One region of the Cytobacillus solani genome, then DNA from elsewhere that is predicted to be linked to it. Evidence: riboswitches for the same ligand, from Rfam matches in the RefSeq annotation. Region 1 holds a riboswitch; the other holds the start of a gene.

The links. A riboswitch is a leader RNA that binds a small molecule or an ion and turns the genes downstream of it on or off. The one in region 1 is predicted to bind FMN.
Region 2: it holds a riboswitch for FMN, as region 1 does, so the genes downstream of both, ribD (bifunctional diaminohydroxyphosphoribosylaminopyrimidine deaminase/5-amino-6-(5-phosphoribosylamino)uracil reductase RibD) here and FI644_RS17995 (ECF transporter S component) in region 1, are expected to answer to the same signal.

What each region holds. Positions count from the first base shown of each region.
Region 1 covers NZ_CP041305.1:3,588,734-3,604,544, forward strand. Annotated here, with positions in the region: gene ccsB (c-type cytochrome biogenesis protein CcsB) at 1-890, shown strand, start outside; gene FI644_RS17960 (response regulator transcription factor) at 1,023-1,739, shown strand; gene FI644_RS17965 (ATP-binding protein) at 1,736-3,517, shown strand; gene sigX (RNA polymerase sigma factor SigX) at 3,868-4,419, shown strand; gene FI644_RS17975 (RsiX family anti-sigma factor) at 4,394-5,623, shown strand; gene FI644_RS17980 (hypothetical protein) at 5,743-5,922, shown strand; gene FI644_RS17985 (histidinol-phosphatase) at 5,987-6,799, shown strand; gene serA (phosphoglycerate dehydrogenase) at 7,056-8,636, opposite strand; FMN riboswitch at 8,845-9,048, shown strand; gene FI644_RS17995 (ECF transporter S component) at 9,213-9,797, shown strand; gene FI644_RS18000 (ferredoxin) at 9,900-10,148, opposite strand; gene FI644_RS18005 (YpbB family protein) at 10,453-11,514, shown strand; gene FI644_RS18010 (RecQ family ATP-dependent DNA helicase) at 11,511-13,016, shown strand; gene FI644_RS18015 (CPBP family intramembrane glutamic endopeptidase) at 13,016-13,615, shown strand; gene FI644_RS18020 (LysM peptidoglycan-binding domain-containing protein) at 13,608-14,300, shown strand; gene FI644_RS18025 (YpbF family protein) at 14,386-14,844, shown strand; gene FI644_RS18030 (manganese catalase family protein) at 14,886-15,455, opposite strand; gene FI644_RS18035 (spore coat protein CotJB) at 15,536-15,796, opposite strand; gene FI644_RS18040 (spore coat associated protein CotJA) at 15,793-15,811, opposite strand, start outside.
Region 2 covers NZ_CP041305.1:3,831,327-3,847,137, forward strand. Annotated here, with positions in the region: gene FI644_RS19225 (YdcF family protein) at 1-203, opposite strand, end outside; gene FI644_RS19230 (hypothetical protein) at 331-1,104, shown strand; gene FI644_RS19235 (TlpA disulfide reductase family protein) at 1,227-1,796, shown strand; gene FI644_RS19240 (EcsC family protein) at 1,837-2,631, opposite strand; gene FI644_RS19245 (NCS2 family permease) at 2,809-4,110, shown strand; FMN riboswitch at 4,221-4,365, shown strand; gene ribD (bifunctional diaminohydroxyphosphoribosylaminopyrimidine deaminase/5-amino-6-(5-phosphoribosylamino)uracil reductase RibD) at 4,493-5,584, shown strand; gene ribE (riboflavin synthase) at 5,589-6,245, shown strand; gene FI644_RS19260 (bifunctional 3,4-dihydroxy-2-butanone-4-phosphate synthase/GTP cyclohydrolase II) at 6,271-7,464, shown strand; gene ribH (6,7-dimethyl-8-ribityllumazine synthase) at 7,480-7,947, shown strand; gene FI644_RS19270 (EAL and HDOD domain-containing protein) at 8,131-9,375, shown strand; gene FI644_RS19275 (DNA ligase D) at 9,417-11,243, opposite strand; gene ku (non-homologous end joining protein Ku) at 11,394-12,224, shown strand; gene FI644_RS19285 (glycerol-3-phosphate responsive antiterminator) at 12,350-12,898, shown strand; gene FI644_RS19290 (MIP/aquaporin family protein) at 13,063-13,887, shown strand; gene glpK (glycerol kinase GlpK) at 13,923-15,413, shown strand; gene FI644_RS19300 (glycerol-3-phosphate dehydrogenase/oxidase) at 15,644-15,811, shown strand, end outside.

The DNA.
Region 1 (15,811 bases):
AAACACCATTGCTCGGTGTATTCACCTTGCCTGTAGCACTCTTGCTAATCGCATTTTCAAGCATGTTTTCACGTGATATATCACCACTCATTCCTGCACTGCAAAGTCATTGGCTTTATATTCATGTAACAACGGCGGCAATGGGACAAGCAATTTTAGGAATGAGTTTTGCAGCAGGCTTAATTTATCTTGTAAAAGCAGTAGACCAATCAAAACCAAGTAAACGGACTTTTTGGCTAGAAACAATCATGTTTGGTCTCATTTGTACTCTTGGATTTGTACTTGTAACAACTACATTTTCATTATTAGATTATAAAGCTGAATTTAATTGGATTGATAAGAACGGACAACAGTTAAAACAAGAATATACGATGCCTGCGATCACTGGCCCGAATGAGGGCGAGTTATTAACAGCAGGAAAATTTGAGCCGCTTGTAGAAATGCCTGGCATTATTAATGCGAAAAAGCTGAATACCGTTATATGGTCCTTATTGTCAGGAACTATTATATACTTATTATTCAGGTTGATTATTCGTAAACGTGTAGGGGCTGTGTTGCAGCCAGTAGTGAAAAATATTAAACTAGATTTAGTAGACGAAATTGGCTACCGCTCAGTGTTAATTGGTTTCCCAGTATTTACCTTGGGGGCATTAATATTTGCCATGATTTGGGCCCAAATTGCTTGGACACGATTTTGGGGCTGGGACCCGAAAGAAGTTTGGGCACTCATCACCTTCCTATTCTATGCAGCTTTCCTGCACTTACGATTATCAAAAGGGTGGCATGGCGAAAAGTCTGCTTGGCTAGCTGTTATTGGATTTGTCATTATTATGTTTAACTTTGTAGCAGTAAATCTTGTTATTGCTGGTCTGCATTCCTATGCAGGTTAATCAAGCAGTAATATATTTTCGAAAAAGAAAGAGTATCGACTTAAATTAGGGAAAAAGCCTTCACTTCACGTTAGTGAAGGCTTCTTTTAAAAGATATTTTGGGGGATATATGAAAAGAGGGGGATATGAGTTATGGACAAAGACGTTAGGATTTTAGTAGTGGATGATGAGGAAAGGATTCGACGTTTATTAAAAATGTACCTAGAGAGGGAAAACTATTTCATAGACGAAGCTGAGGATGGGAATGAAGCGGTAGCAAAGGCATTAGGAAATGAGTATGATGTCATTCTGCTCGATTTAATGATGCCCGGGAAAGATGGAATCGAAGTATGCCGTGAAGTAAGAGAGAAAAAAGCTACGCCAATTATCATGTTAACAGCCAAAGGGGAGGAAGTTAACAGAGTACAAGGTTTTGAGGTTGGCACTGATGATTATATTGTGAAGCCGTTTAGTCCAAGAGAAGTTGTTTTGCGTGTAAAGGCATTGCTGCGCCGTTCATCAAAAACATCTTTCATTCAAACAGAAACGACTGCGAAAGATGTCATTGTCTTTCCTCATTTAACAATTGATCATGATGCGCATCGTGTATTAGCGGATGGAAAAGAAGTAAGTCTTACTCCGAAAGAATATGAACTGCTTTATTTCTTAGCAAAATCTCCTGATAAAGTTTTCGATCGGGAACAATTGCTTAAAGAAGTGTGGCATTATGAGTTTTTTGGTGACTTAAGAACGGTCGATACACATGTAAAGCGCTTGCGTGAAAAGTTAAATAAAGTGTCAGAACAAGCGGCAAAAATGATTGTAACTGTTTGGGGAGTCGGCTATAAGTTTGAGGTTATTAATGAATGATGCTGTGGCGCAGTGTTGTAGGTAAACTGTGGATTACCACACTTTTGCTCGTATCTTTTGTGTTATTTATTTTAACGATTATGCTCCTTGAGTTCTTTGAAAATTATCATATCAACGAAACAGAAAAAGGGCTTACAGATACTGCGCAAAAAATTGCTCGGATTCTGGAGGAACATGAGAAAGAAATCGGGCTGGAAATTGCGTGGGAATTAGTTGATGACTTTACAAAAATTGTTATCATTCACAAAGAAAATGAATACAATTATTCACCTAATAAAAACCAATCATTTCAGTTGCCTTTGTCGTACTTAACGGAAGATAAAGATTTACAAAAGGTATTTACCGAAAAGAAAACAGTACAGAAGATTTCCCCCTTTTCTATAAAAGAGGAAATGGATAATGATAAGACGAAAATATTAATTATTGGTGTGCCTTTAAAGGAAACAGATAATGAAAATGGTGCTGTTTTTATATACCAGTCATTAGAGGTTATGCAGGAAACAACTCGGACGACAACGAAATTTATTTTTCTTGCTGCGGGTGTAGCCATTATTTTAACAACTATTTTTGCCTTTTTCTTATCCACTCGTATTACTGCTCCACTTCGTAAAATGAGAGAGGCTGCATTTGAAGTGGCAAGGGGGAAATTTGATACGAAAATCCCTTTAACCTCTCATGACGAGATTGGTGAATTGGCGATTGCCTTTAACCAAATGGGGAAACAGCTGAAATTTAATATGAATGCTTTAAGTCAGGAAAAAGAGCAATTTGCCAGTATTTTAAGTGGGATGGCAGATGGTGTCATTACGTTTAATAGAGATGGTACGATTTTAATCACTAACCCTCCTGCAGATCGCTTTTTGCATAATTGGTATTATGAACAAGAGGAAGGCAATGCAGATACAGCGGCTGTTCCTTCAAAAGTAATGGAGCTTTTCCAACAGGCTGTTAATACAGAAAAAGAACAAGTTGGTGAAATCTCTATTCAGGGAAGGTTCTGGGTGATGATTGTAAGTCCACTCTATAATAATAAATATATTCGTGGTGCGGTAGCTGTTATCCGTGATATGACAGAAGAAAGACAGCTGGATAAGCTTAGGCAGGATTTTATCGCAAATGTTTCGCATGAACTTCGGACACCCATTTCAATGATGCAAGGGTATAGCGAAGCCATTGTAGATGATATAGCTGGAACTGATGACGAAAAGAAAGAGATGGCTCGAGTCATTTATGATGAATCCTTAAGAATGGGCAGGCTTGTCAATGAATTGCTAGATCTTGCTAGAATGGAAGCTGGTCATATCCAATTAACAATTGAAGAGATTGAAGTTCATTCTTATTTTCAAAAAATTATTCGGAAGTTTCAAGGACTTGCAAAAGACAAGGGGATTATGCTGGAGCAGGAACTTGAAGGAACTGAAGCTTGGTTTAAATTTGATCCTGATCGATTAGATCAAGTATTAACCAACCTAATTGATAACGCGATTCGCCATACACCTGAAAATGGATTTGTAAAGGTCTCCGAACAAATGGATGAACGCGGCTTGATCATAGAGGTGAAAGATTCGGGTTCAGGTATTCCAGAGGAAGATTTGCCTTTTGTTTTTGAACGGTTTTATAAAGCAGACAAAGCGAGAACAAGAGGACGATCAGGAACAGGATTAGGACTGGCCATTGCCAAAAATATTGTCAATGCACATAAAGGTCAAATTACCGTACAAAGCAAGCTTGGTCAAGGAACGACATTTTCTATCCTTATTCCTCGAAAAAACGAATAATATTGTAGACCATGCCGATTGTTCTTGATTCACGGGAAACAATAGAAAAGCGGAAGCGCCTTGATCATCGCCGTACAAACTGGAAGGGCCTGTTCTTTCGATAAAGGAAACACAATGAGTGATAGCGAATTGATGTTGACTTATCGTAGGGAGGGGACCTGAAGTTTGGTAGGCGATAGGCGCTGTAGCTAGACAATTCTCGTCTTTTTAAAACAAATGAATCATGAACAAATGCAAAAGGAAGGATTCCTGAGAAAATCCTTCCTTTTTTGTATAGAAAATACTATATTTAAAGGTGTAACTTTTTCATTTTTTTATTCGACTAAATTAATGAACGGGGAGGGGAATCGATGGACTCCGTTTTTGATGAATTATATAGAAAATATCATCATGACGTTTTTCAATTTCTTTTTTATATGGTCAAAAACAAAGAACAGGCTGAAGACCTTGTACAAGAGGTATATATAAGAGTATTAAAATCGTATGAAAGATTTGAAGGAAAAAGCAGTGAAAAGACATGGCTTTTTTCGATTGCCCGTAATGTGGCAATTGATTCTTTTCGTAAACAAAAAGGGTGGAAGCAAAGAATTTTAGAAAAGTTTGATTGGTCTACCTCTCAGGTTAAGGATGATCAGCCCATACCTGAAGATATCGCGGTACAAAATGAGGAGATTCAACAAATATACAAGTGTTTGGATCAGTGTACGGTTGATCAGCGGCTTGTCATCGTTATGAGGTATATTCATGAGTTTTCAATCTTAGAAACCGCGGAAAGCTTAGGCTGGACGGAAAGTAAGGTAAAGACGACTCAGCACAGAGCATTAAAAATTTTAAAGAAACAGATGGAAGAAATGATTGGAAAGGAGGGGATGGAAAGTGAAAAAATCAGAATGGAGCGATGAACAGCTTAAAGAATTATTAAGCCAAATGCCAAAAATTAAAGATGAACGTGATCCTCGTGAGATATACCAAAATATTACCATTCGGATGAATAAGCGAAAACAACGAACATGGATCATGCCTTCTGCAGCAGCTGCTTTAGCCGCCGTTCTATTTTTTATTCTTGTCCCTAACCTTTTTAATTGGCAGAGCTCAGAAGAACAGGTGGCAGATCTTGCAAATCAATCGGAATCCTCTCAAAAAATTTCAATGAAGGAAAATGCTGATTTACAAGAAACAGAGGAAAAAGTAAGCATTGAAGAAGAAAATGCGATCCCGTATACGGCAGAGCAGAACCCTGAAGTGCAAGACAAGATGGAAATCAGATCATTGGACATGGAAGATCTAACAACGGCTGTATATGAAGAGGATATTGGCGGGATGGAAGTACTGACTTATGCGATCCCTGATGAAAAGGCAATGATGGCGGTACCAGTTAGTGTACTAGTAGCAAAGGAAGAAGATAAAACCAAATTTGATCTTTTTGAAGAAAATATGATGAATTTAAATGAAAAAGAGTGGGGACTGAAGGATTATTTCCCATTAAAAGCAGAATTTATGCTTGATGAGCAAAGCAAAGTACTAACAGTCGATTTTCCTGTCGACCATCCATACGGAGACGGTTCAGCAGCTGAAACGGTTTTTAATGTAGCGCTTAGCTACACGCTGTCCGCTTTAGATATTAGTGAAATTAAGTTTACAACAGATGGGAAGCCTGGGATGGACCTTGGGAATAGTGGCGTTATAGAAGAATTTATACCTGAATATGGAAATCATGCGTATTATTTTTATTATCCGAATGAGACGGTAAAAAAGCCTTATATTGTTCCGTATGGAGAAAAGTTTAGTTCAATCAGCGAAGCATTAGCGGCTATGAAAGAAAACCAGGAAAAAGCAAAATTATTTGCTTCAATACCTGATGATATAAATTTTGAAACAGAGGTAAACCAGGAAGAAAAGAAGTTAACCATTCACTTTGGAGAAGGTTCCGTCATTAATAACGATGAGTCTACATTGCATACAATCGAGGCCATTCTTTTAACAGCTAAAGACTTTAATTACCAGGCAGTAAAAATGGAGAATGCGAAAGTAGAGATGGTAGGCAGATTTAATTTAACCGAGGAAATTAAAGTACCGGTTGCAGCAAATAAGCGCAGCTTACCATAAGTAAAGCGGAAGCGACTTCGTAACAAATAAAAACAGTTTGGTAAAGAACAAAAGAAGATGAGCCAATGGCTTGTCTTCTTTTTATGTAATAAACATAAGATCCACATCATATGGTGAATATGGCAGGAATTAAAGAAAGAAGAGGAGCGGGGAGCAAGGTGGATTACATCAAACGTTTTATTATTGCAATTATAATGGTACTCTGTGTCAGCCTATTATTTCTTGGCGGAAAAAATACACGGGCACATCACGCAGAAGCAATAGACACACCAGTGGAGTTATCTCAATTTATTTCATAGAATCTATGATTTGCTAGTCTGTAGCCTTCAAAGTATAATAGGTAAAAATTAGGGAGGCGAAAAGGTGCTTACAGATTATCATAATCATTTGGAAATGGGTACTTTGAGTTTAGACTATTTACGGCAGTTTACAGATATGGCAAAACAAAAAGGAATAAATAGCTTTGGTATTTCAGAGCATGCCTATCATTTTTATCAGACAGCAGACATTTTGCAGAATCCATGGGTAAATGAGAGACGTTATTATGATATGAAGGATTATATAAGTCTATTTCAAGAAGCATGGACAAAAGAGATAGATGTAAAAATGTCGATCGAAATGGATTACACTCCAGGGAAGCATGAGGAAATGAAGCAATTCATTCAAGCCTATTCCTTTGATTATGTAATAGGCTCGATCCACTGGATAGGCGATTTTGGCATTGACTTAGCAGAGTATAAACATGAATGGGAAAAAAGGGATATTTACGAAATTTACAAGCAGTATTTTGACCAGGTTGTTACCCTGGCCCAGTCCAATTTGTTTGATATTATTGGACATATTGATTTAGTAAAAATCTTTAAATATGTACCGGAAAATGAGGAGTTTCTTTTAGAACAGTATGAGCGTGCTACAGATGCTTTAGCCGAATCAAAGACATGTGTGGAAATAAGCACAGCAGGCATAAGAAAACCGGTGGGAGAGCTATACCCAGATAAACGGCTATTAGAAAAATGTTTTGCGAAAAATATCCCAATCGTATTGTCATCAGATGCTCATTTCCCGGAGCATGTGGGTGCGGACTTTGATCAAGCAATAACTTTGGCAAAAGAAGTTGGATATACATCAATCATGACTTTTTCAAAAGGAGAACGACAAACATACCCACTAGGTTAATAAAATAAGAAAAGCGCAAGCGCCTTGATCATCGCCGTACAAACTGGAAGGGACAACGACAGCGATAAAGGAAACACGGTAAGTGAGCGAACCGATGTTGACGCAATCGTTGCGGAGGAGACCTGAAGTTTGATAGGCGATAGGACGCTTGCGCTAGACAATTTCCTTTTTCCAAAGTTATCCACAACATTCGATTTTATTATTTCCTAGACTACAAGAAAGGGAGGACTCCACTTGCGAGTCATCCCTTTCTTGTTTAATCAGATACTGTTATTCGATTGATTGAAATAATATCATCAAGCTTTGTTAGTAATGCGAATGTGTCGTCCTCCAATGGCTTATCAAAAGAAAGCACCATGATGGCCTCACCGCCTGCCTCTTTTCTTCCTACCTGCATTGTCGCGATATTAATGGAATAATCCCCTAGTATTCTTCCAACACGTCCAATGACACCAGGGCGATCCATATGCTGAATGTAAAGGAGGTTTCCTTCTGGGAGAAAATCAATATTAAATCCATTTAGATAAACAATACGAGGCCCGTAATGCTCAATATATGTTCCTCTGATTGTAAATGAAGTTTCTTCACCCTTAGCAGTTACAGTAATGCAGTTAGCATAGCCATAAGAATCAGCAGATATTTTTTCTCCAACGGTGATGCCACGTTCTTTGGCTGTCAGCAGGGCATTTACTTCGTTAACATTAACAGCGATTCTATTTTTAAAGAATCCTGCTAATGTTGCTTTCGTCAAATAGGAAGTTTCTAATTCGGCAACAGTTCCTGAATATGTAATCGATAGTTCACGAATCCCTTCTTTTATGCATTGAGATATAATATAACCCATTTGTTTGGACATTTGATGAAATGGACGAATTTTCTCAAAAATATCTTTTGAGATTGCCGGTAGATTGATAGAGTTTGAGACTGGATTATTTTCTAAAAATAATCGCACTTCCCTTGCCACTTGGGTAGCCACATTTAGCTGTGCTTCTTTTGTTGAAGCGCCTAGATGAGGAGTGGCAATCACATTATCGAATTTAAACAGTGGATTTTCACCTGGAGGCTCCGTTTCAAAGACGTCAAGAGCAGCACCGGCTACATGTCCAATCCCAATATACTTAGCAAGTGCTTGTTCATCAATAATGCCTCCGCGGGCGCAATTAAGAAAGAAAACCCCTTTCTTCGTTTTGCTTAAAGCTTGTTCATTAATCATGCCTTTTGTTTCTGCAGTGAGTGGGGTATGGACAGTTATAATGTCCGAGTCCTGTAATACTGAATCAATGGGACAAGACTCAACTCCTAGCTTTGCTGCGCGGTCTTTTGTTAAAAATGGATCAAATACTTTAATCATCATGCCAAATGCTTTTGATCGCTTAGCAAGTTCTGTACCAATCCTACCCATCCCGATAATACCTAATGTTTTTCCAAAGAGCTCTGTTCCAAGATAGTTATTTCGCTTCCATTCTAAATTTTTGACTGTTTGATGGGCTTGGGGAATATTTCTCATCATGGAGGCCATCATGGCAAAGGTGTGTTCGGCGGTAGAAATTGTATTGCCATCAGGTGCATTAATGACAACGATGCCTTTGCGTGTGGCTGCATCAACTTCAATATTATCAACTCCTACACCAGCACGGGCGATAATTTTTAAATTCGGCATCTTGTTTAATAATTCATCGTTAACCTTAGTTGCACTTCTTACAAGTAAGGCATCAATGACCTCTAGGCTAACTTCTGGATCTGAGGCTTTTTTTTGAATAATCGTAGCATTATCCATTTCTAATAACGGTTGTAAACCTTCTTCGCTAATTGCATCAGCAATTAAAATAGTAAACATGTAAACACCTCGAATGGAAATAATATTCAGATAATTTTACAAGACAGACAGACATCTGTCAATTCACTAAGCATACTTATTTCGTTTGGAAGCGCTTTAATATTATAAAGTTAATAAATTGTCATTTTATAGCCTGAATGGTGGCAAAGTTAAAGCCTTCCCTTTTTATTTTTTTTCGAGTATAATAATATTTGTAAAAAATTATACGGTCTATCTTCGGGGCAGGGTGAAATTCCCGACCGGCGGTGATGAGTATTATTTACTCTAAGCCCGCGAGCCTATAATAGCTAAAGCATAATTCAATGAAACCTTAGCAGCAAAATGCTGATGTGATCTTTGGATGTTCTAGCTTGGGGCAGGATTTGGTGCGAATCCAAAGCCGACAGTACAGTCTGGATGGGAGAAGATGGAGGTTCTGCAGACGTTCAAAAAATGCAGGTTATTTGAACGTTTATTTAGTGAGCCTTTGTAATCTCCCTCAAGCGATGTGCTTGAGGGTTTTCTTTTGCTTAGGCTTTATAATACTGCTGAACCTTTCTTCTTTAGGAGAGATAGTCCTAACAAGGAGAGAGGAACATGAAAAAACTTACGGTTAAAGCTTTAGTTGGAATTGGGATGCTCAGCAGCATTTCGTACATTTTGATGCTATTAAATTTCCCATTGCCGCCATTTCCAAATTTTCTAATGATTGACTTTAGCGATATACCTGCATTGATTGCTGCGTTAATCTTTGGTCCAGTGGCTGGGATTTTAGTGGAATTGATTAAGAACATATTAGATTACTTTATGACTGGAAGTGCAACTGGTGTGCCAGTAGGCCATATTGCAAACTTTGTGGCGGGTATCCTATTTATATTACCGACATACTTCGTGTATAAGAAATTAAAAACAAAAAAAAGTATGACAGTTGGATTAGTAATTGGCACCTTTATCATGGCTGTGATCATGAGTGTATTAAATTACTTTATCATTTATCCGGCATATACCCTCTTTTTGAATATGCCAGCAATGTCTGCTCCAGAAATACGTACAGTCGTTGTAACGGCTATCTTGCCTTTTAATATTATCAAGGGGTTATTAATTACTCTTGTATTTATGCTATTATTTACACGCATGAGTCCTTGGATTAACAAGCAAGGTTCATATAAGAATGCGATCTAATATAAAAAAGAAAGCAACGGCCTGCACCGTTGCTTTTTCTTTATATTAAAAAACTCCCTTTTAATAAAAAAAGGGAGCAGTAGCGTTCACTATAAAAGAAAACTATTCGAATTTAAGTGGATCTCCATCGAATGAATCATCAGCAACTTTAATGGAATCAGTTGGGCAGCCTTCGAAAGCATCCATCATATCGTCGATTAATACATCTGGAATTTCAACAATTCCTTGGTTATCATCTAGTGTAACGAACGCAATGCCTTCGTCATCGTAATCATAAATGTCTGGTGCTGCAGCTCCACATGCCCCACATGCGATACATGTTTCTTTGTCAACAATTGTATACTTTGCCATGAAAAAACCTCCCAAAATTTAAAACAAATATTCTGATATTTTTTGAAGATTAAAACGTATTCCTCATACCTATTGTAAAACTGAATGGTCAACATTTCAATAGAAAAAGTATTGAGAATGCTTATCACAACAAGTTTGAGCGATTTCCTATAAAAGTGAGATTAAATCAGACTCAAAATTTTTATTCATGATAAAATGTAAGATGATAGAAAGTTCCTATCATAAAAAGAATAAATTTCCAAAGAAAAATAGAATTATTTTAATTATGGATATGTTTGTTTCAGTAAATCTAAGGCTGTGTGATATGATGAAAAATTCTTATCTTTCTATGATTGTTTTATACTGTTTACATAAAATAAATGGGGAGCGGACCATTTATTCCATTCTTCATCTATTGAATGGAAAGAAATCATCGCAAACTATTCAGGATGCTCACATTTTTAATTTAACGACATTTTTTAGTACGTTCCCATTACTAAAAAGAGCAGAATTAGACATGTACATTGACATTTTGAACAAACAAGGATTCGTTTCAACAAATGCGGAGCAGAGCTATTGTGTGACGTCCGTGGGTTTAAAGCAGCTTGAAGAGTACTTCAAACCAAATCCTATTCCCGCCAATTTGAATGGCTGGAAATTTCATAACTTAACAGATCTTTTTTGGGAAAGGCTTTCACTAGCTATCCAAGTAATCTCCCATCTGAAAAATCGCAATTCTAAATATTTGCCCATTCAAAAGAGCAAGGAACATCATAAGTGGCTAAAGGGTTACTTATATAAATGTAAGCTTAGCAAGGATGAACTAGCTGAGAAGTTATATGATGAACTTGTGGCATGCCTGGAAACAATGGACGGTCTAGATCCGTCTATATTTGTGAAGAGAGTAACAGGCTATCAAATAATTGGATTAACTGAAGCACAGGCTGCTGATCAATTTGACATGGATGAAGAAGCTTATCATATACAATTCCTTAGTATACTTCATTATATGCTGGAAAAAGTCGGAACGAAACAAGGCGATTTTCCGCTTCTTAGCTGTATGATTGAGGACAAAAAAAGGGCCACGCCACTCACAGAGTCAAGTAATCGAACGTTTAATCTATTACAGATGGGATACAGACTTGAAGAAATTGCCCAAATGCGGAAATTGAAAAAGAACACGATTGAGGATCATCTCGTCGAAATCGCCTTGAATATTCCTAATTTTGATATCTCAGCCTTTGTAAATATAGACAAGCAAAAGGAAATAAAAATGGCAATCAACTCAGTATCATCAAAACAGCTTAAACATATTCGAGAATTAGTTCCAGATGTAGACTATTTTGAAATCCGTTTAGTTTTAGCAAAAGGCGGTGAAAAGAAATGAAGCTGGAGGAGCATTTGAAAAAGTATTTTAACTACACGACTTTTAGAACTGGACAAAAAGAAGTGATTTCCTCCATTTTAGAAGGGAATCATACGATAGCGATGCTCCCCACTGGAACGGGAAAATCATTATGCTATCAGTTGTCAGGTTATTTGTTAAAAGGACAGGTTATCATTATTTCTCCACTTTTATCTTTAATGCAGGATCAGACGGAGCAGTTAATGATGAACGGGGAAAAGAGAGTAATAGCATTCAATTCTTTTTTAACGCCACAGGAGAGAAAACAAGCCTTATCTCAATTGAATACGTATAAATTTATCTTTCTTTCTCCAGAAATGCTGAAATCTGATTTTATCTTGAATAGACTGAGGGAGCTTCAAATCGCACTTTTCGTTATTGACGAAGCACACTGTATTTCTCAGTGGGGGTACGATTTTAGACCTGATTATTTAAAGCTTGGGGATTTCAGGCGGAAATTAGGAAATCCGTTAACCCTTGCGTTAACTGCAACGGCAACACCTGAAGTAAAGGAAGAATTAATTTCTTCACTAAGCTTGAAAAATTGGAATGAATATATATATTCAGTAGACCGCCCGAATATTGTATTAGCTGTTGAGGTCATTGACTCCTATCATGATAAATCTGATCGATTAGTGGAGCTGGTACAAAACCTTGAAGGTCCAGGGATTGTATATTTTTCCAGTAAAAAAATGGCTGAAAAGATGACAATTCACTTAAAGCAAAATGGGATCGATCGGGTGATGGCGTATCATGGAGGGATGGAACAAGAAAATAGGGTTCTTATTCAACAGCAATTTCTTCATGACCAGCTGGATGTCATTTGTGCTACTAGTGCATTTGGGATGGGGATTAATAAAGAAAATATTCGTTATGTGATCCATTTTCATATGCCGCTCCAGCTCGAATCCTATTTGCAGGAAATTGGGAGAGCAGGCAGGGATGGAATGAAAAGCATTGCCCTCCTTCTATATTCTCCAGGAGATGAGCAGCTGCCATTTCAGCTTGCAGAGGGAGAACTGCCAAGTGAGGCACAGCTTGATTTTGTCTATCATTTACTTGAAGAAAAAAATAATTCAATTAATGATTTAGGTGAACTTGAAAATGAACTGATAAGTCTTTCCGGCTTAACAGAGGTCCAGTGGAGGGTAGTAGCAGATTATTTATTTGGGAACACTAAAGAGCCTATGCAGCAAAGGTATGTACAATTAAAAGTCTTCATTAACGAGCGTTTACAGGTGAAGAGGAAAAAAATTAACGATATGCTTATATGGACACAAGCACAATTAAATGGCTGCAGAAGAAAAAATATCTTGAAGTATTTTAAAGAAGACAAGACAATAGAGATAGATGATTGCTGCGATCAATGTGGAATTGATTTAACTGTTTTTTATCCGAAAACAAAAAATCATAAAACTGCTGATAATTTTTTTGATTGGAAAAAACATCTGGCAAAAATTCTTTTAGTAAGTGAGCGAGGCTGATGAAGAACAATTATGCTGATATGATTAAGGAAATTTCTACTAAACAGCTATTATTTCATCTCTATTTTACCCAATTGATCCTATTAACGATTTCACTTATTTTAGGTATCATTTTATTTGATAGTCTTTCAGAGTTTTTGAACCTGTTTCAATGGACTGATTATCGGATATTTTTAATTGGGGGAGTGGCTGGATTAGCAGTGGTCTTACTTGACCTTATTTTAATGAGAATCCTGCCGGCATCTTATTATGATGATGGGGGATTAAATGAGAGAATCTTTCGTAACCGAAATATCATACACATAGCATTCATTGCAGCAGTAGTTGCCTTCTGCGAGGAAGTATTATTTCGGGGCATTATCCAGACGCATGTCGGATTAGTATTCTCTAGTATAATTTTTGCTATCGTTCATTATCGCTATTTATTTAACTGGTTTTTATTTGTAAATATTATTGTTTTAAGCTTTTTTATTGGTTATCTTTTTTTACTAACGGGGAATTTATGGGTAACCATTTTTATGCATTTTATTATAGATTTTTTACTTGGTATACTTATAAGGAACCGTAATAACAAACAGGAAGGGATGTTCAATGAATAGAGAAGATCCTTACAGAGATCAAGCTGAACGGCTTAGGAAGAAAATTGAGAAAAATTTAGATAATGAAAATGAACCGGTTAAAGAAAAATTGCCGCCGAGGAGCAGGCTTCACCACCAGAAAAAAAAGAAAAATAAATGGAAAATAAAGTATCCTGTCATTAGTTTACTTGCTTTATTTTTTATCTTGCTGCCAATAGCGGTTTTAAGTATTTATCATTCTTTGAATGGTGATAGCCCGAGAAGTTCTGAAAAGGCGAGCACAGCGAATTCAGGGTTTGAAACGGTAGGCTACGAAAATAAAAAAGACAAAGAGACAGTGATAGAAGTAAAAGAAGATACCCCGAATACAAAAGATGACGCAGCTAAAAATAATAATCAGGCAGATTCTGATTCTTCTATCCCAACTCCAAGGGATCCAGTTAATGGCGACGAAAATGATAAAGGTTTGACGGAAACCTCAAAAGAATCCGAAAATCAATCAAATCAAGAACTGCCAAAAGAACAAGAAGAACAAAAAGAGGAAGTAGCAGTCATTTATCATACAGTTAAGTCAAATGAAAATCTGTTTCGTATTGCTTTGAAATATTACCAATCTCAAGATGGCGTTGAAATTATAAGAAAGGCGAATAATTTAAACGGTACCGACATTCATGTAGGTCAAGTATTAACGATTCCCAAGAAGTAATTTCATCTTCCTTAATCATATACCTGCGTACAAGCTCATATAGTAGGAGTATAGTGAGCTGTATGGGTATACGAGGAGGGGGAAAATGGAATCATCGATTAAAATGCTTGATGAAAGAACGGATCAAGCAACAAGAAAAATGCTTCAAAAGGTAGTAGAAAGAAAAAGAAAGTTTGATAATTTTAAGCGCCGACATTTATATGTTATGTGGGCAACGGTTTTTATAACCTTCTTCTACTTACTTTATATTAATCAAACCGTGATTGAACCGTATTCCTACTCCTTTGCTGCCATGTTTTCTGCTTATGTGAATAATTCAGCTAATTTATATTTAATTGTTTTTACAGTTGGATTGTATGGGTTAATGAATTTATTAAAAGCCAAAAGAGAAAAAGCAGAGAAAGAATACCATGCATTAAGATGTGAAATCATTGATAAAAGCAAGGATCTCTGGAAGAAGGAAGAGGAATGGAAAAACAGGCATCTTGTTTTTGACATGATGAAAGCAAATTATGATATTAATCTTTTTCATGAAAATAAATAAACTAGAAAAGAAGCATGGTGAATTGCTTCTTTTCCAGTCTATTAAAATATTCTCTTTTTACCTTGTTCATCTTTCAGGATTTCAACGGCCTCTCTAAAGCGCTGGGAATGTATAATCTCTCGTTCTCTTAAAAAGCGTAAACTATCATTTAAATCTGTATCGTCACTCATATTGATAATCCATTGATAGGTAGCTCGAGCCTTTTCTTCCGCAGCAATATCCTCGTATAAATCCGCGATCGGATCTCCTTTTGCTTGAATATACGTAGCAGTCCAAGGGACACCGCCCGCATTTTCATAGTAAAGGGCGTTATCGTGATTTGCGTAATGTGCACCTAACCCTGCGGCCTTCATTTGTTCTGGTGTTGCATCTTTAGTTAGCTTGAATACCATTGTGGCAATCATCTCTAAATGTGCAAACTCTTCTGTTCCGATATCTGTTAAAAGTCCTATCACCTTATCTGGAATCGTATACCTTTGGTTTAAATATCTTAATGCAGCTGAAAGTTCTCCGTCCGCTCCGCCGTATTGTTCAATCAAAAATTTTGCAAGCATCGGGTTACAAGTACTGACTCGAACAGGATATTGTAATTTCTTTTCGTAGACCCACATAGAACCCCTCCTTCATTCTTTCTAATAATACTTTCAAAATCTGCTATCTTACTGCCCGAACCGAATCCTTCCTCCAGTCCTTAAACTTGCCATGGCCATGGGGCATCGTCCCAATTCCAAGGGGTACCTGAATAGCTGTGGCCGAAGTGCATTAGTGGACCGTACCTGCTTTCATATGCTTTCCTTAACTTTTTCCGCTCACTGACATAATGGTTAAATTGCTTTATTGCCTCTTCATCTCCATTATGTGTGTCAAGGTATAAATTTAGTTCAACTAATACGAAGTCTACTGCCTGAAGCTGTTCTAAAAGCTGATAATATTCTGCTGGCAGCTGTTTCATGAGCGTCCCTCCTTT
Region 2 (15,811 bases), 240 kb from region 1:
TCTAAATAGGAAAGTGCTGTTTTTGCTCGATAAAGCAGACTTAGAGACATTTCCTCCCCGTTCACTTTTGCTCCGAGAACGATAAGGTACGGAATATTTGCAGGAGGAGTCTGATTCGCGGTTTTGACCATCTGGGTATGAATTATCAAAATGATAACAAGCGGGATTATCAGCAATCCACCAAAATAGATGAATTTTTTCATGTTTTTCCTCCTAAAAATCATGTTTGGGAAAGTTCTTTAATAGAATATTAGAGATTCAATTAATTAATAGCATATTTTCAGTTTAGAAGGAAGGATTTTCCTTCTTGCTTAGTTAGGAGTTTTACATATGAATATACAGCAATATTATAGAAGAACAGCATCCCTTTCCTTAAGTGTCAGCCTCGCTACACTGATTCCTCTATTTTTTCTTATTATTTACGGAATTATGATTGCAAGGGATGGAAGAGTTGTCTTGGTTGTTCTTCCCTTTCTTGTATATAGTTTTTTTTGTTATCAACATTATTTGGTCTGTGATCGGCGGTCGAAAGCATTTTCAGAGAACCTGCTGGAAAATAAAAACAAGAATGAAACACTAGTAAAGACAGATTATGTACTGCTTCATTTTTTGCCGGCTCCCTCATTACGAATACTATTCTTTAGCAGTGATGGGCAATTATTGGGAGAGCTTAGAGAAAGGAAACTTCTTTTCTTTAAATGGTTTTTACCGCGTTTTTTGGACAAGCTTTTGGAAAGAAAGTTTGGGCTTTATGATGAATCAAACCATATGTTTGCAATCTTTACATTTAATAAGAATCAGATAGAAATAATGGATAAAGATCAGAACTTAATAAATATCATCAGCGTATTGGATGAAATGCGTTCAAAAACAATTTTTGAAAGTAAGGGAGAGGAAATCGTTGTTACGCGTGCACATATGTATATGGATTATCAGTTTTTCCATAATCAAATAAGGGTTTCTAGGCTCCAAAAGGGCATAATGCCGATAGAGTGGGAGAATAAAATTAAGGATCCGAATACGCCAGTACTTTCTTTCGAAAAAAGTTTAAGTGAAGAACAAAAATTAAACATGTTCGCTATCCTTGCGAATATCCTCCACTAAATAATGGTGTGCCAGGAACTGTTCAGGTTTTTGAGGGTGGAAATTTAATGCACCTTAATAGTCTTTAGGTGAAGGGTCATGTATGATATAGCATATAGGATTCATCTTAAAGAGGTGCGTGTATGAAGAAATGGATTGTAGGAGCAGCAATTGTCATTGTTCTGTTAATCATCGCTGATAGGTATATTTTTAATGACAACAATAATGAGATTGAACAAATAGATAAATATGAGAAGTTAGAGAATGCTAGCGAGCTGCCAATTGGATTAATTGAAGGAAAACGGGCACCTGAATTTGAATTAGTTGATTTAAATGGGAAGTCAGTTCAGTTAAGCGATTATAAAGGCAAGCCTGTTCTTCTTAATTTCTGGGCGACCTGGTGTCCGCCTTGTAAAGATGAAATGCCTCATATGGAAAAGCTTTATAAAAAATATAAAAAAGATGGGTTTGAAATCCTTGCAGTCAATGTGACAACTTCAGAAAAAGACCCAAAGCATGTGGGGCAGTTTGTAGATGAATACAAACTGACATTTCCAATCCCATTAGATGAAAATGGGGCTGTTTTTCATGATTATGCAATCATTGGCTATCCAACAAGCTTTTTCATTGATTCAGATGGGGTCATTCGAAGAAAAGTAATGGGTCCGGTAGAGGAAGACGAATTAGAAAAGGAAATCCTGAAACTTTTATAAAAGAAAACGGTGCTGCCATTTTGAGCAGTACCGTTTTCTTTTATTCAGCTAATCGTTCTTTAATTCTTCTTTTTCGGTACAGCATCATGCCTGCTTCAGCAATATCATTAACAGCTGAGCGATTAATAAAGGCGCCAAATAGCAAACCAGCAATCGGAATCATCTGAAAGAGCTTTTTCCAGCCAACCTGATCTCGATAAGTAAATACGACTTCCCGCCATCCTTGAAGTTCTGATACCACTTCTCTTTTCGCCTGTTCATCTTCTGGGGAGTCGATGAGAGAAAGCTGATTTAAGATCGCTTTTTTTCCAACAATATCGGAAGAGACAAACTGTAGAACTTTAACAATGTACATTCTTTCTTTTTTATCATTCGGATTATAGCCATAGCATATCGCAATATCCTGAAGGGTTTTTAACTGCATACCAAGCAGTAATGGGATATCAATTGTTAGCGTAAAGATGCCTCCGATTCCCGTACTCGCCCCTTGAACGGTGGCAAGTTTTTTGCGGTTTCCGGTTAGCTTTGTAACTGTTTGATCCATTTCAAGGATCGGTATCGCTGCAACATCCTCTAAATTTTCCACATCCCGATTAGGGTAATACGACTTAATGGAGGAAACGGAGCTTAAATAGCTTCCTCCTGATTGTACATATTGACCTAATTCATCCAAGATAACGCCGATCTTATTTTGCAAAAAAGCAGGGGTAAACTTGTCCAATAATTTAAAGGGCAGCCGGCCGATTTTCTCCCAAAACCATAAATCACTTTGATCCTTTTCCCAATCCTCACTCTTTTTCAATTCAGTTAGCAATTGTTCTTTTGTTTCATTCACAGTCCATGTATCCTTCCATTCCTAAGATATAATTCTATACGTGCCATTGTACAAAAAAGTTTCATACCTATTGGCAAACTGAAAAATTTTTGTTAAAATAATGCCTTGTGGCTCACCTGAAATTTTCAGGGGGAGCGGGTAGGGAGAGGGCTAATTGAATAGTTAGGTCGTTTCATTATGAAGAAAAACTGGTTTACCCATTTCTTTCAGCTTGAGGAAAATCAGACTTCGATTAAACGTGAAGTTTTGGCAGGGATGATTGGATTTTTTACAATCGTATATATTATTGCCGTTAATTCACTTATTTTATCGGAAGCTGGGATTCCACTTGAAGCAGCTATTTTTGCAACGATAATTACATCTGTTGTTGGCTGCCTATTAATGGGCTTATGGGCAAATGTGCCAATTCTTCTTGTACCAGGCATGGGGATTAATGCATTATTTTCCTACACCATTGTTCAATCAATGGGAATGTCTTGGCAGGAAGCGTTAGCCGTCGTCTTTGTTTCTGGTTTAATCTTTACTTTTGTTGCCTTTTCTCGTTTTTCGACTGTTTTAAGTGAATCCATTCCACAATCTTTGAAAGAAGCAATAACAGTGGGACTTGGATTATTTTTAATGCTAATCGGACTAGAGAAGGGCGGAATTGTCGAGAAAGGGACAAATTCAATCATTGCTCTTGGTGAACTTGGAGAACCGCAAGTACTTGCGACCATTCTTACCTTCCTAATAGCCATAATTCTTTTTATGCGCAATACACCGGGGAATTTTTTGATTACGGTGGTTGCAGGCTCAGTAATTGCATGGTTATTTGGCTTGATTGACTTTACACAATCAGAGGAGAAGGCATTCTCATTATCGGATTATATGGAAGTTTTCGGTGCCATGTCATTTGATAATATCCTATCAATTACCTTCTGGATTGCCGTCTTTTCATTAACAATGGTTCTTGTGTTTGAAAATATCGGTTTAGTTCATGGCCATGTTTCATTTATTAATCGTTCAGATAGGTTTACTCGTGCTTTCCAGGCGAATTCGATATCGGCGATGTTATCCGGGGTATTTGGAACAAGTCCAACTGTGGCAACAGTTGAAAGCACAGCTGGTATGGCGGCAGGAGGCAGAACAGGATTAACGACAATCATCACTGGTTTGCTCTTTTTACTTTCTGCGTTTTTTATTCCGGTTATTAAGCTGATCCCAAATAGTGCCATTGCACCGATTTTAATGATTATTGGCGGATTGATGCTGCAAAATATTCGTAATCTAGATTTGAAAGATTTAAGTGAAAGCTTTCCAGCGTTTTTTATTATTGCGATGATTCCGTTTACGTATAGCATTGCAGACGGAATCGCTGTCGGGTTTATCCTTTATCCGATTCTCAAAATTGCGATTGGCAAAGCAAAGGAAGTTTCCTTATCCTTATATGTCATTGCAGGACTCTTTCTTTTTAATTTTGTTTTTCATGTGATAGGTTAATAGATTGTAAATAGATGAAAGAAGTACTTTTGGGTGTTTCTTTTTTTGTAGAAAAAACACTTCAAATTGTAAATTTTATTTACTCGTGATAAAATTCAACTAATCGAATAGGATTCCTTCGGGGCTGGGTGAAATTCCCAACCGGCGGTGATGAGGGTGACCTCTTAGTCCGTGACCCGTTTTCAAATGTTGAAAACGGTGGATTTGGTGAAATTCCAAAGCCGACAGTTAAAGTCTGGATGGGAGAAGGAATGACTAATTTGCGTAAAAATTGTATTGTTTTACGCTTCTTTGGTTATGTTTTTTTGCCCCGTACATATTTGTGCGGGGCTTTGTTTTTTCTGGAGAAATCAATGGATGAAAGGAGAATAAGAAAACTAGTATGAAAGATGAAGAATATATGAAACTGGCATTAAGAATGGCACTATCTATGAAAGGGCAAACAAACCCGAATCCGATAGTTGGAGCTGTTGTTGTTAAAAACGGCCAAATCATTGGAATGGGCGCTCATTTAAAAGCTGGAACTGCCCATGCGGAAGTACACGCCATTCGTATGGCTGGGAATGAAGCAAATGGAGCGGATTTGTATGTTACCCTTGAACCTTGCAGCCATTTCGGAAAAACACCCCCTTGTACAGCATTAATCTGTAAATCAGGAATCAAAAGGGTTGTTATCGCAGTGCTTGATCCAAACCCTCTTGCAGCTGGTCAAGGGATCGCTCAACTGAAAAGGGCTGGTATTGAAGTAGAGGTAGGCGTTGGAAAAGAAGACGCCTATACAATGAATGAACCATTTTTTCATTTTATTCAGACGAACACCCCTTACGTAACAATCAAATCGGCAGCCTCTTTAGATGGAAAGACTGCTGCAAAAACAGGTGACAGCAAATGGATTACCTCTCCAGAATCCAGATTGGATGTTCATCAACTAAGACACGAACATGATGCTATCCTAACAGGCGTGAATACGATTATTCACGATAATCCACATTTAACCACCAGACTGCCCCGAGGTGGAAAAAATCCCATTCGAATCGTATTAGATACACATCTACGAACACCTGTTGAATCCAATGTCATACAGGATGGAGCCGCAAAAACCATTATATTTACCGGAAGAGAAATAAATGAAAATAAAGTAGAAGCAATCCAGCAATATGGAGTAGAGGTTTTTCCTTTCTCAACACAGACTGTACTTATTCCAGATGTATTAAATGAACTGGGAAGTAGAAACATCATGTCTGTTTTAGTAGAAGGCGGTTCTGAAATTCATGCATCCTTCGTCAAAAATGATGCATTCCAGCAAATCGTTTTGTATATAGCGCCCATAATCATTGGCGGAAAAGAGGCAATTCCTTTTATTGGGGAAACTGGCATTGAATTCGTCAAACATGCAAAAAAGCTTTCATTTGAATCCATTGAGTATGTTGGTAAAGACATAAAGTTATTGGCAAAGCCTATAAAGGAGGGATAACGCTTTGTTTACGGGAATCATTGAAGAACTCGGTACAGTAAATAGTGCCGTCAAGTATGGGAAGACAATTAAGTTAACAATTAAGGCATCTAAAATCTTAAAGGATATTCATTTAGGAGACAGTATTTCCGTCAATGGTGTTTGTTTAACTGTAACAGAAATAAATAGTGATGAGTTTTCCACAGATGTCATGCCAGAAACTTTTAAAAGCACTTCATTATCATCTGTTAAAGAGCAGACAAAGGTTAACTTAGAAAGAGCGCTGGCGGTTAATGGAAGATTTGGAGGGCATTTTGTCACAGGACACGTAGATGGCATTGGACAAATACTAAAAAAGGCTGTTAAAGAAAATGCTATATATTTTGATATTTCAGTCCCTATATCATTCAGTCACCTCCTTTTAATGAAGGGCTCAATCGCAATAGATGGCATATCCTTAACCATATTTGGGGTAACGGATGATTCGGTAACTGTTTCGATTATTCCACATACAGCAAAAGAGACCGTACTAGATATGAAACATGTAGGTGATACAGTCAACATTGAGTTTGATATGCTAGCAAAATATTTGTTTTCATTTATGAAAAGAGAACAAAAAGAAACGAGTCGCAAACAAATTTTGTCAGAAAGCTTTCTACAAGAACACGGCTTTCTTTCTTAAGAAAGGACAATTGGAGGTAAATGAAATGCTTAGTGAAATAGAAGTAGCCATAGAAGATTTAAAGTCAGGGAAGGTCATTATTGTTTGCGATGATGAAGACAGGGAAAATGAAGGTGATTTTGTTTCGATTGCACAGTATGTAACACCGGAAACAATCAATTTTATGGCGAAAGAAGGAAGGGGCCTAATTTGTGTCCCGATTGCAGAATCATTGGCTACAAAGCTGGATCTGCAACCGATGGTAACTAGTAACACGGATAGCCATAAAACAGCTTTTACTGTCTCAATCGATCATAAAGATACCTCAACCGGAATTAGTGCATTTGAGCGTTCATTAACAATTGAGAAAATGCTTGATAAGAGTGTGTCTCCAACAGATTTTAACCGCCCTGGACATATATTTCCCCTTATTGGGAAAGAAGGCGGCGTCCTTAGGAGAGCAGGTCATACTGAAGCAGCCATTGACCTTGCAAGACTAGCTGGAGCGGAACCAGCAGGAGTTATTTGCGAAATTATGAAAGATGATGGGACAATGGCCCGTATGAATGACCTTGAAGCTGTTGCTCAAAAGTACGATTTAAAAATAATAACGATAAAACAATTAATCGAGTACCGATACAAGCATGAAAATCTTGTTAAAAGAGAAGTAGACATTCAATTACCAACAGAGTTTGGATTATTTAGAGCTATAGGTTATTCGAATTCAATTGATGGGAAAGATCATGTTGCATTAGTTAAAGGAGAGATCACTAAAGATGAACCTGTTTTATTGCGGGTCCATTCGGAATGCTTAACAGGTGACGTTTTTGGCTCTAATCGCTGTGACTGTGGTCCCCAATTGGAAGCGGCTCTTACACAAATCGAGAAAGAAGGAAAAGGAATACTTCTTTATATGAGGCAGGAAGGCAGAGGGATAGGACTTATAAATAAGTTGAAAGCTTATAAGCTGCAGGAAGAAGGATATGACACAGTCGAAGCAAACCATAAACTAGGCTTTGCAGATGATTTGCGCGATTACGGAGTTGGTGCACAAATACTAGTCGATTTAGGTGTAAGGAAAATGAGGCTCTTAACCAATAACCCGCGAAAGATTGCCGGATTAGGAGGATATGGTCTTGAAATAACAGAGCGTGTCTCATTGCAAATGCCGACGAAAAAAGAAAATGATTCATATTTAAAAACTAAAAAGTCAAAGCTTGACCATTTATTAACTTTTTAATAGGAGAGATGAGAGATGAAAAACGTAATTGAAGGCCATTTAGTTGGCACAGGTTTAAAAATGGCAATTGTCGTTTCCCGCTTTAATGAGTTTATTACTAGCAAATTATTAAGTGGTGCTGAAGACGCCTTAAAACGTCATGGTGTGAATGAAGAGGACGTAACAATCGTTTGGGTGCCTGGAGCTTTTGAAATTCCTCTTGCAGCGAAGAAGCTCGCTCAATCGGGAGCATATGATGCTATCATTACTCTTGGAACAGTCATTCGTGGAGCGACACCTCATTTTGATTATGTCAGTAATGAGGTTGCTAAGGGGGTTGCATCCACTGGAATGGAAAGCGGCATTCCCATTATCTTTGGTGTTTTAACAACAGATACAATTGAACAGGCGATTGAACGTGCCGGGACGAAAGCAGGTAATAAAGGCTGGGATTCTGCAGTGGGAGCAATAGAAATGGGTAATTTATACAAACAGCTTAAATAGCATTTTGATAGAATAAAGAAGTAATGGGGCACTGAATAATTCAGTGCCCCATTTTAATGACAGAAGAATTAAAATATGAGAGAATATTTTTGTAATCAACATATTTCGACTTTTTAAATATTTGTTTTTATATATAATGAAAAAAGTGTTATATTTTGTTAATTTTTTGTCGGAGGTAAGATAATGGAAGTTTTTGTTGCAAGGCAGCCGATTTTTAATCTTACAGAAGAAGTGTTTGGTTATGAGCTTCTTTATCGAAAGGATAAAAATGAGAATGCTTTCCCTGAGGTAGATGGAGACCAGGCAACCACTGAACTTATTATAAATAGCTTTTTAAGTATTGGGATTGATAAGCTTTCTAATGGCAAACCTTGTTTCATTAATTTTACAGAGAATTTGCTTAAGTTAGGCCTTCCAACGTATTTTAGACCTCGAGAGATCGTCGTAGAAATTTTAGAAACGGTTATCCCGAGTCCGGAATTAATCGAAATATGTATGGATCTGAGAGCACAAGGCTATCTAATTGCACTAGATGACTTCGTACTGAATGAATTAAATCCATATACACATGATCTATTAAAATTTGCGGATTTTATTAAAGTTGATTTTTTGTCTACTCCTTTTGAGATGAGGGAAAAAATAGAAGCGATTGCGAAAGATTTGAATATTGAATTGGTCGCTGAAAAGGTCGAAACAAGAGAAGAATTTGAAGAGGCAAAGAAACGGGGCTATCACTATTTTCAAGGTTATTTCTTTGCGAAGCCGGTAATTATTTCGACACATGATGTACCGACCTATTTTCATTCATATTATGAAATGATTCAAAATTTGTCGATGACTGAACCGAATATTGATCGAATTACGGAGTTAATTGAACGAGATATTTCTTTATCGTATAAGTTATTAAAATTAATCAATTCTCCCGCTTTTCGACCAAAGCAAAAGATTAATTCAATCCGGCAGGCGGTTGTCTTGCTTGGACTAATTGAGCTTCAAAAATGGATTTATGTACTTGCTGTTCGGGAATCAACAATTGGGGAAAGAGAGATTTCTCAAGAAATGATCCATATTAGCCTTACAAGAGCGCGAATGTGTGAAGAAATCGAAAAAATCAGACAGAACCGGCCATCCTCACCAAGTAATTTTATGACAGGCATGTTTTCTATGGTTGATTCATTATTGAGTATGCCTATGGAAATGATTCTAAGAGATTTACCGCTAGAAGAGGAGATTTGTGAAGCATTAACGGGTAAAGATAATCAGCTAAAAGATGTGCTCGATCTCGTTCTCGCTGTTGAAAAGGCAGAGTGGACGGTTATCAGTGAAAAATGTAAAGATCTAACAATTGATGAGAAGGATTTATTCAAAATTTATGCAGAATCACTTAGCTGGGCGAATGAGCTCAGTTTTGGAGAACAATTGATCTAAATGATAGAAGACCTGCCATATGAAGATTAGGCAGGCTTTTTCTATTTTTTTAAGAAATCAAGGACAGGCTGAAGATTTTGTTTTTCTTTCGCTGCAAAATATTGATGAAAAGGGTCACCATACTGATTAATTCTTTTTAGAATGGCAGGAATTTGAAAGTCAGCGATCCGTAAATGTTCATTTACTTCTTCCCAGTGAAGGGGAGTAGCAACTGTGGCTTCTTTAGTTCCTCTTGATGAATAAGGAGCAATAATCGTTTTCCCTTCTGCATGTTGAATATAGTCGACGTAGAGGCGATTGCCACGATTTTTTTTCATCCGTTCAATTGTAAAGGAATCTGGTTCTTTTGAGACTAAGTAATCGGCAATAAAGGCTGTGAATAGTCTAGTCTCTTCAAACGTATACGTATTTTCCAGGAGAGGAAGGTAAATTTGCAATCCTTTATTCCCGGATGTTTTTACAAAGCCAATTAGTTCAAGCTGATCGAGAATTTCCTTAATATATTTTGCGGCTTTAACGGCAAGTCCAAATGCCTCTCTTGATGGAGGATCAAGGTCAAAAACAATTTCACATGGTCTATGATTATTTATCGTTTGAAAAGGAATATGATATTCAAATGCAAGCTGATTCCCAAGCCACAGTAAGGTTTTAAGATTATTACAAACGATGTAATTAATCCCATCAGCCATTTTAGTTTCAACGAAATCTGGCGCATATTCTGGGCAGCTCTTTTGGTAAAAAGACTCTCCGAAAATTCCATGTGGGTAGCGGATAACTGTTAATAATCGATCTTTTAGAAAAGGAAGCATATATGGGGAAATCTCTCTTAAATAATGGATGAAATCAATCTTTTGTAAAGGAGGCTCTTCCCATAATGGTTTATTTGGATGGGTAATGATCACATCTGGCGGCAGATTCTTCTGTCCCTGAATGAATTGATCATACGTACACGAATCCGGTTTTATTTCAAATTTAAATTGATGGAAATGTGGTTCACGCATCTGTTCCTCATAGATTTCCAAATATTTGATTTCTACACAAATGGCCGGCTCTACATAAATATATTGATTGTCCTCATCTGCTTTATTTTCTTTAATGATTTGGGCAAGTGCTTTCTTCTCATCGGGCTTTATACCAAAGATAAATTGCCCAATAGGAATAATTGTCTGATTCCTGTATACACCAACATAAAAATAACCATTGGATTTTTCATATGAGGTGATAAAACAAGTGGCATATTTCCAATTTTTATATTTAACCCATAAAGAGGTTCTTTTTCCATCTTCCCATCTATTATTTTGCTGTTTGGCTACAATTCCTTCTCCATCATAAAGAGTAACCTTTTCCCAAACCTCGGCGAAATTTTTATAATATGGAAGCATTTGAATGAGTTTAACACTTTTTTCATCGGGTTTAAGGGGGAGATCACATTGTTTAAATAATGCCAGCAATATTGCTTTCCTCGAAAGATACAGTTCATTTACTACTGATTTTCCGCTTAATTCGATTACATCAAATATGAGAAGTCTGCAAGGGGAAGCATTTGCTTTATCCGCAATCCTTTTTTTTGACCGCATTCTTCCCCTAACTTGAATGGAGCCAAAATGTGCCTTATAGGCATTTTCGAGAAAGACCAATTCTCCATCTAAAGTAAGAGGCAGATAAGGGGCAAATTTGTCCTTGTTCGTTTCAAGGAATAATCGTACTTCTGGAAATAATTCCAATAATGATTTGCCGTTTCTGCTCGTAAGCGTTATTTCATTATCGTCCCAATGTAAAATCGCCCGAAACCCATCGTACTTAACTTCATAAAGCCACTCTTTTCCTTCAGGAATCTCAAAAGAAAGACTAGGCAGCATCGGCTTCAAATGGTTAAACCTCCTAAATTGCAAACGTATCTTTTATTTTTTCCAGTTGTATAAAAACTACTCTTTCTAAAAGAAATCTTTCCAACATTTAAAATGTATGCATTAGGTACAGTAACGCAAATTAAGAACAAAAAGATAGGAGCATGCATTATGCATACAATCTGGAAAGGCAGCATTAGCTTTGGACTTGTCAACATACCAATCAAGCTGCATGCAGCCACCGAAGATAAGGATATCAAACTGAGAAATCTGCATAAAGAGTGTCATTCGCCGATTAAATATGAAAAAGTTTGTCCTGTTTGTGATGTAGAGGTTAAGACGGAGGAAATTGTTAAGGCATATGAATATACGAAGGGGAAGTTTGTCGTTCTTGACGAGGAGGATTTGGAAAAGTTAAAGAAAGAGAATGAAGATAAAGCAGTCGAAATTATTGATTTTGTAATGATGGAACAAATTGATCCGATTTATTATGACCGTACGTACTATATGTCACCTGGTGATGGAGGGGGAAAGGCATACTCTTTATTGCGGAAAGCGCTGGAAGAATCTGAAAAAGTAGGGTTGGCAAAAATTATTATCCGCTCTAAAGAGCAGTTAGCTGTGCTCCGTGTGTATGAAAACACACTTGTTATGGAAACCATTCATTACCCTGATGAGGTTCGAAAAGCGGGTGATGTTCCTAATGTTCCTGCTGAAGATAAAGTAACGAAGAAGGAAATTGATACGGCAATTCTGCTAATTGATCAACTAACAACAGATTTCGAGCCCGATAAATATACGGATGAATACCGAACAGCGCTTCTTGAGCTGATTGAATCGAAACGGACTGGAAAAGAAATTGTTACACCGGTTGAAAAAGCACCTGCTACAAATGTGACTGATCTAATGGCAGCACTACAAGCGTCGATTGACAAGACGAAACCGAAAAAACCTGCGGCAAAAAAGAAACGTGTGTCTTCAAAAGCCAAAAAAGAAGCATAAAATTGAATGGATCATGTAAAAGCCGATTTTGAATTAGAAAATCGGCTTTCTTTCAATTTATTATTGAGTTATTTTCTATTTCCTTCTAGTATATGGGATATAGTCATAAACTGGAGCTGAAAAAAATGGAACAAAAAATATTGCCTGCATCGACAACGATGAAGGAGTTTGAGCACTTTTTGAAAAGCCCCTATAAAATTGGTGTCTTTTTGGACATGCATATTGCCCAATTGAAAAATGTAAATCAAATGGCTAAAGCATGTAATAAAAAAATGATTTACCACGTTGATATGATTCATGGAATAAAAAGTGATGATTATGCAACAGAATATATTTGTCAAGAGTATAAACCGTTTGGAATAATTTCTACGAAATCGAGTGTAATTTTAAAAGCAAAGCAAAAGGGAGTTGTAGCGATTCAAAGGATATTTCTCATTGATTCTCATGCGCTTGAAAAAAGCTATAAGCTAATAGAGAAAACGAGGCCTGATTATATTGAAGTCATGCCAGGAGCGATGCCATGGATGATAGAAGAGGTCAATCAGCGGTTAAATACACCCATTTTGGCTGGAGGTCTTATAAGGACGAAGGAAGAAGTAGTAAATGCATTGCAAGCTGGAGCCTCAGCAATCACCACTTCCAAGATAGATTTATGGGAAATATTTAATGACTAAATCTAATTGACAACGTTTTCATAGAGTTGTATACTCAATTTACAAGTTAATTCTATGTGTCGGAGATTAGGAGATTCACACAGTTTTGCCTTTTTAAGGTGTATTCTGTTGTGGATCTCTTTTTTTCGTCTATTTTGTCTTTAAGATGAGAGAGGGGATATGAGATGTCAGCTTTTATGGGAGAAGTTGTCGGAACGATGATTTTGATTTTATTTGGGGGAGGCGTCGTTGCCGGAGCGAATTTAAAGAAAACATTCTCTTTTAATGGAGGATGGATTGTCGTTACAATTGCTTGGGGTTTAGCGGTAACAATGGGGGTATTTGCAGTTGGATCGATTAGTGGTGCCCATTTGAATCCTGCTGTAACCATTGGTTTAGCTTTAAATGGGGATTTTCCTTGGGCGGAAGTGCCTGAATATATTATCGCTCAACTTATTGGTGGATTTTTAGGCGGTGTACTTGTTTTCCTTCATTACTTGCCGCATTGGAAGGCAACGGAGGATCAGGGAGCGAAATTAGCTGTATTTTCAACCAGCCCTGCCATTCCTCATACTTTTTCGAATCTATTAAGTGAAGTGATAGGTACATTTATTCTTGTCCTAGGTCTATTATTTATAGGTGCAAATAAGTTTTCAGAAGGTTTGAATCCGATTGCAGTGGGACTATTGATTGTAGTAATCGGAATGTCACTTGGGGGTACTACAGGCTATGCAATTAATCCTGCACGTGATCTTGGTCCTCGTATTGCGCATTTTGTGCTTCCAATTCACGGAAAAGGGAAGTCAGGCTGGGGCTATGCGTGGATCCCTGTTCTAGGACCGATTATGGGAGGATCACTTGGATCTATTTTCTATCAGATTTTCTTTACGGAAAAACTTTCAAACATGTTATGGACAGTTCTAGCTGTTAATATAATAATATTAATCATTGTTTATCTTATGGGTAAAAAAGAAAAAATGAATACAGAATCTTCTAAAGCTGCGGCATGATCGAAAGATTTTAAGATTGAACGGGGGAAGGGAAAATGGAAAAATTTATATTATCACTGGATCAAGGGACAACGAGTTCAAGAGCGATTCTTTTTAATAATGATGGGGAGATTACGCATTCAGCTCAGAGGGAGTTCACGCAATATTTTCCAAAGCCCGGCTGGGTAGAGCATAATGCTAATGAGATCTGGGGTTCTATTCTTTCTGTTATTGCTGAAGTGCTTTCAGAATCAGGGGTCAAACCAGAGCAAATTGCGGGGATCGGGATTACAAACCAGCGCGAAACAACGGTTGTATGGGATAAAGAAACAGGGAAGCCAATCTACAACGCGATTGTTTGGCAATCAAGACAAACAAGTGATATATGTGAAGAATTGAAAGCGGCAGGATATAATGATACTTTCAGAGAAAAAACAGGCTTATTGATTGACGCTTATTTTTCTGGGACAAAGGTGAAGTGGATCTTAGATCATGTGGATGGGGCAAGAGAAAAAGCAGAGCAAGGGAAGTTATTGTTTGGTACAATCGATACTTGGCTCATTTGGAAGCTTTCCGGTGGTAAAGCCCATGTGACTGATTATTCAAATGCTTCACGAACATTAATGTTTAACATATATGAGTTAAAATGGGATGAAGAGTTGTTGAAAATTCTAGGTGTTCCAGCTTCCATGCTTCCTGAAGTACGGCCATCTTCAGAAATCTATGGGCATACAGTTGATTATCATTTCTTCGGCAAAGAAATTCCAATTGCAGGTGCGGCAGGAGATCAGCAGGCAGCCCTTTTCGGACAAGCATGCTTTGAAGAAGGAATGGCAAAAAATACTTATGGTACAGGCTGCTTCATGCTGATGAATACAGGTGAAAAGGCAGTGCGATCTGAAAATGGCTTACTAACTACGATTGCTTGGGGATTAAATGGGAAAGTGGAATATGCCTTAGAAGGTAGTATTTTTGTCGCTGGATCTGCCATTCAATGGCTGCGAGATGGAATGAGAATGCTTCATAATGCCAAAGACAGTGAGGGCTATGCGAAAAAGGTAGATTCAACGGATGGTGTTTATGTTGTTCCTGCTTTTGTTGGGCTCGGAACTCCTTACTGGGATAGTGAAGTAAGAGGGGCAGTATTTGGTTTAACAAGAGGTACATCTAAGGAGCATTTTATCCGTGCTACGTTAGAATCGCTTGCCTACCAAACGAAAGATGTACTGTCCGCTATGGAAGCAGATTCAGGAATTGAATTAAAGACTTTGCGTGTCGATGGCGGGGCAGTAAAAAATGACTTTCTCATGGAGTTTCAAAGTGATATCTTGAATGTGCCAGTTGAAAGACCGACAATTAACGAAACGACGGCTCTAGGCGCTGCCTATTTAGCAGGACTTGCAGTAGGCTATTGGAAAAATGAAGATGAGATTTCGAATCAATGGGCAATTGACAAATCCTTTGAACCAAGCATGGAAGAGGAAAGCCGCAAAAACTTATATAACGGCTGGAAGAAAGCTGTGAAGGCAGCGATGGCATTTAAATAAATGTTTTCAATGATTATAAAGTATGATATAATGAAGATAAGTTAATAGCTCGGCAGGAGAACCGGAGAGACCACAAAGTCATTATCGCTAGTCGATAATGTATTTTGTGGTCTCTTTTTTGTGTTCTTCTCCAGTGCCAAACCATGACCGCATGTGCATTTATTGTTGCGGGCTGTCATTAAAGGGAATAACTTATACTAATTACCTTTTAATAAAGGGAGGACAAAGAAATGAATTTCTCAAATCATAATCGAAGTGATATTATAAATAAACTTAAAAATGAAACGTTTGATGTGTTAGTGATTGGCGGGGGGATTACAGGTGCTGGGATCGCATTAGATGCATCAACTAGAGGGATGAATGTTGCGCTTGTAGAGATGCAGGATTTTGCAGCGGGA